DNA from 2 places in the Streptomyces collinus genome. Region 2 is predicted to be linked to the other one. Evidence: predicted binding sites of a transcription regulator. Region 2 holds the regulator's gene; the other holds the start of a gene.
What was found. The regulator HrcA, encoded in region 2, represses chaperone genes, less so after heat shock. The targets are predictions, from matches to a motif close to TTNGCACTCNGNNNNNCNGAGTGCNAA.
Positions count from the first base shown of each region.

Region 1: groL (chaperonin GroEL) is a predicted target of HrcA. The motif match lies at 1,650-1,676, and genes of this name have one in related genera.

Region 1 is NZ_CP133771.1:4,008,290-4,010,686, forward strand. Features, by position in the region: gene groL (chaperonin GroEL) at 1-1,522, opposite strand, end outside; gene RFN52_RS18045 (cold-shock protein) at 1,856-2,059, opposite strand.
Region 2 is NZ_CP133771.1:2,931,245-2,933,641, reverse strand. Features, by position in the region: gene RFN52_RS13260 (MBL fold metallo-hydrolase) at 1-559, opposite strand, end outside; gene hrcA (heat-inducible transcriptional repressor HrcA) at 731-1,747, shown strand; gene dnaJ (molecular chaperone DnaJ) at 1,747-2,397, shown strand, end outside.

The DNA of each region.
Region 1 (2,397 bases), 1.1 Mb from region 2:
CGATGGAGGCGGCGTTCTGCAGAGCGGAACGGGTCACCTTCGCCGGGTCGATGATGCCTTCGGCGATCATGTCGACGTACTCACCGGTCGCGGCGTTCAGGCCGTGGCCGACCTGGAGGTTGCGGACCTTCTCCACGACGACGCCGCCCTCGAGACCACCGTTGACGGCGATCTGCTTCAGCGGGGCCTCCAGCGCGAGCTTCACGGCGTTGGCGCCGGTCGCCTCGTCACCGTCGAGCTCCAGCTTCTCGAAGACCTGGGAGGCCTGGAGCAGGGCCACGCCACCACCGGCGACGATGCCCTCCTCGACGGCCGCCTTGGCGTTGCGCACGGCGTCCTCGATGCGGTGCTTGCGCTCCTTGAGCTCCACCTCGGTGGCGGCACCGGCCTTGATGACCGCGACACCGCCGGCGAGCTTCGCCAGGCGCTCCTGGAGCTTCTCGCGGTCGTAGTCCGAGTCGCTGTTCTCGATCTCGGCCCGGATCTGGTTGACCCGGCCGGCGACCTGGTCGGCGGAGCCGGCACCGTCGACGATGGTGGTCTCGTCCTTGGTGATGACGACCTTGCGGGCCTTGCCCAGCAGGTCGACCGTGGCGTTCTCCAGCTTGAGGCCGACCTCCTCGGAGATCACCTCGCCGCCGGTGAGGATGCCGATGTCCTGCAGCATCGCCTTGCGGCGGTCGCCGAAGCCCGGGGCCTTGACGGCGACGGACTTGAAGGTGCCGCGGATCTTGTTGACGACCAGGGTCGACAGGGCCTCGCCCTCGACGTCCTCGGCGATGATCAGCAGCGGCTTGCCCGACTGCATGACCTTCTCCAGGAGCGGGAGCAGGTCCTTGACGTTCGAGATCTTGGAGTTCGCGATCAGGATGTACGGGTCGTCGAGGACGGCCTCCATACGCTCCATGTCGGTGGCGAAGTACGCCGAGATGTAGCCCTTGTCGAAGCGCATACCCTCGGTGAGCTCCAGCTCCAGACCGAAGGTCTGGGACTCCTCGACGGTGATGACGCCTTCCTTGCCGACCTTGTCCATGGCCTCGGCGATGAGCTCGCCGATCTGGGTGTCGGCGGCGGAGATGGAGGCCGTGGAGGCGATCTGCTCCTTGGTCTCGACGTCCTTCGCCTGCTCCAGCAGGGCGGCGGAGACGGCCTCGACGGCACGCTCGATACCGCGCTTGAGGGCCATCGGGTTGGCGCCGGCGGCTACGTTGCGCAGACCCTCCTTGACCAGGGCCTGGGCGAGAACGGTCGCGGTGGTCGTACCGTCACCGGCGACGTCGTCCGTCTTCTTGGCGACTTCCTTGACCAGCTCGGCGCCGATCTTCTCGTACGGGTCCTCGAGCTCGATCTCCTTGGCGATGGAGACACCATCGTTGGTGATCGTGGGCGCGCCCCACTTCTTCTCGAGGACGACGTTGCGGCCCTTGGGGCCGAGCGTCACCTTGACGGCGTCCGCGAGCTGGTTCATGCCGCGCTCGAGGCCGCGCCGCGCCTCCTCGTCGAACGCGATGATCTTGGCCATGTGAAGTGGTCCCTCCAGGACTGGGGGTGATTACTTCGGACCGCGCCCGCGCCCGCGACGGACGGCTCGCTTGCCTTGTGGTTCCTTCCCCACCTGGCCTGCGGGCCTCACCGACCCGGTCCTTACGTTGTCACTCTCACCTTCAGAGTGCTAACGCAATGATTAGCACTCGGCCCCTGCGAGTGCAAGCGCCTCTCGGGGATCGGGCGGGGGCGTCAGCCACCCGCGAACACGGCCCGACAGGGCGTGCGAACAGGCCGAAGGGCCCGCACCCCGGGGGGTACGGGCCCTTCTGAGAAGACCGGTCGCTTGAGCGTTGGTCGTGGTGCGCGTTCAGGCAGAGACGCGAACCATGTCGGCCTGCGGTCCCTTCTGGCCCTGCGAGATCTCGAACTCGACCCGCTGGCCCTCTTCAAGGGTGCGGTAGCCGTCCATCTGAATCGCGCTGTAGTGGACGAAAACATCCGCACCACCGTCGACCGCGATGAAGCCGTACCCCTTCTCCGCGTTGAACCACTTGACGGTGCCCTGAGCCATGCCTAACTCCCCTATTACTGGCCCTTGCACAGATCCACACTTCGCGGATCCGGGTCAGACCTCACCCCCCACGGTTGGGGGCGTGCGCCGGAACGCGTCGACCGCGGCTGAATGTATCTGTCCAACTGCCGTCTGCAACAGGTCAATCGGACGAGAATTCTGGACGCGCAGGGTCCGGAATGTGGGGAGAATTCGCCCGAATTCAGGGCAAGTCGGGCTACACAAAAGGAACAAAAGCCGCGAAAGACGTGCACACTTTGGCTACATCTTGTCGGACTCGCGGCAGGAATTCAGGGTTCCGATCAGGGGATCGGTATCGCGTTCCCCAACTGTACCCC
Region 2 (2,397 bases):
GCTCGCCGGACTCCTCGACCAGATCGCCGCAGAACACCACCTCCGGATCACCGGGCACCAGCACCGCCAGATCGTGCGCGGTGTGCCCCGGGCCGACGTTCGCCAGCAGCACCTGCCGCCCGCCGCCCAGGTCGAGCGTCCACTCGCCGGAGACCAGGTGGCCGGGCGGGACCAGCCGCTCCGCCGCCTCCTGGGCCGTGGGCGCCGCCAGGCCCTGGCGCACCCCGTCCTCACGCAGTTCCTCGCGGTCCCGCACCCGCGTCAGCAGCGCGTCCACGCCCACCGCGCCGAACACCTCGGTGTCCGGGAGCGCCGCGGCGCCGAAGACATGGTCGAAGTGCGGATGGGTCAGCGCGAGATGTGTCACACGGTGACCGGTGAGCGCCCGCGCCTGCGCGCCCAGTTTCGCGCCCTCGGCGAGGCTCGACCCCGCGTCGATCATGAGGACCGCCCCCTCCCCGGCGACCAGCCCGATCGTGCAGTCCCACACCGGCAGCCGGCACCGCCCCACGCCGGCGGCCACGCGCTCCCATCCGAGGTCTTCCCAAGTCACCGTCATACGGCGACGCTAGCGGTGCGCCCCGCTCGGGGCACGGCGCCGCACGACCAGCCTTGCCGGGGGTGTACCCCACCGCCGTACACTGGGCCGGGGGATGCTGGCACTCGCACGCGCAGAGTGCCAGGCTCGACAGGCAGGACCACGGGCGGACGACTTCTGGAGGTGTGCGCGATGCTCAGTGAACGCAGGCTTCAGGTGCTGCGCGCCATCGTCCAGGACTACGTCGGCACCGAGGAGCCGGTGGGCTCCAAGGCCCTCACCGAGCGGCACAGCCTGGGCGTCTCCCCGGCCACCGTCCGCAACGACATGGCGGCCCTGGAGGACGAGGGGTACATCGCCCAGCCGCACACCAGTGCCGGGCGCATCCCCACCGACAAGGGCTACCGGCTGTTCGTCGACAAGCTCGCCGGCGTCAAGCCGATGACCGCGCCCGAGCGGCGCGCCATCCAGAACTTCCTCGAAGGTGCCGTCGACCTCGACGACGTCGTGGCGCGCACGGTGCGGCTGCTCGCGCAGCTCACCCGCCAGGTCGCCGTCGTGCAGTACCCGTCGCTGACCCGGTCCACCGTGCGGCATGTGGAGTTGCTCTCCCTGGCGCCCGCGCGCGTCATGCTCGTGCTGATCACGGACACCGGGCGGGTCGAGCAGCGCGTGGTCGACTGCCCGGCGCCCTTCGGTGACGCCTCGCTCGCGGACCTGCGCGCGCGACTCAACAGCTGCGTGGCGAACCGCCGTTTCGCGGATGTGCCGAGTCTGGTGGAGGATCTCCCGGAGGCGTTCGAGCACGAGGACCGGGGTACGGTCTCTACGGTGCTCTCCACACTTCTGGAGACGCTCGTCGAGGAGAACGAGGAGCGGCTGATGATCGGCGGCACCGCCAATCTGACCCGCTTCGGACATGACTTCCCTCTCACGATCCGGCCGGTGCTGGAGGCGCTGGAGGAGCAGGTCGTGCTCCTCAAGCTGCTCGGCGAGGCGAAGGATCCGGGCGTGACCGTACGGATCGGTCACGAGAACGCCCACGAAGGACTCAACTCCACGTCCGTCGTGTCGGTCGGCTACGGTTCGGGCGGCGAGGCAGTCGCCAAGCTCGGCGTGGTCGGACCGACCCGCATGGACTACCCGGGAACGATGGGAGCGGTACGCGCAGTGGCACGGTACGTCGGACAGATCCTGGCGGAGTCGTAGTGGCCACGGACTACTACGCCGTACTCGGCGTGCGCCGCGACGCGTCGCAGGAAGAGATCAAGAAGGCCTTCCGGCGGCTCGCGCGCGAGCTGCACCCGGACGTCAACCCCGATCCGAAGACCCAAGAGCGGTTCAAGGAGATCAACGCCGCTTACGAGGTGCTGTCGGACCCGCAGAAGAAGCAGGTCTACGACCTCGGCGGCGACCCGCTCTCGCAGGCCGGAGGCGGCGGCGCGGGCGGCTTCGGAGCCGGCGGTTTCGGGAACTTCTCGGACATCATGGACGCGTTCTTCGGCACGGCGTCGCAGCGCGGACCGCGCTCGCGCACCCGCCGCGGCCAGGACGCGATGATCCGCATCGAGGTCGAACTCGACGAGGCCGCCTTCGGTACGACCAAGGACATCCAGGTCGACACGGCCGTCGTCTGCAACACCTGTAGCGGTGAGGGCGCGGCCCCGGGCACCTCCGCCCAGACGTGTGACATGTGCCGCGGCCGCGGTGAGGTCTCGCAGGTCACCCGGTCCTTCCTGGGCCAGGTCATGACGTCCCGCCCCTGCCCGCAGTGCCAGGGCTTCGGCACGGTCGTCCCGACCCCCTGCCCGGAGTGCGCCGGTGACGGCCGCGTCCGGTCCCGCCGCACGCTCACGGTG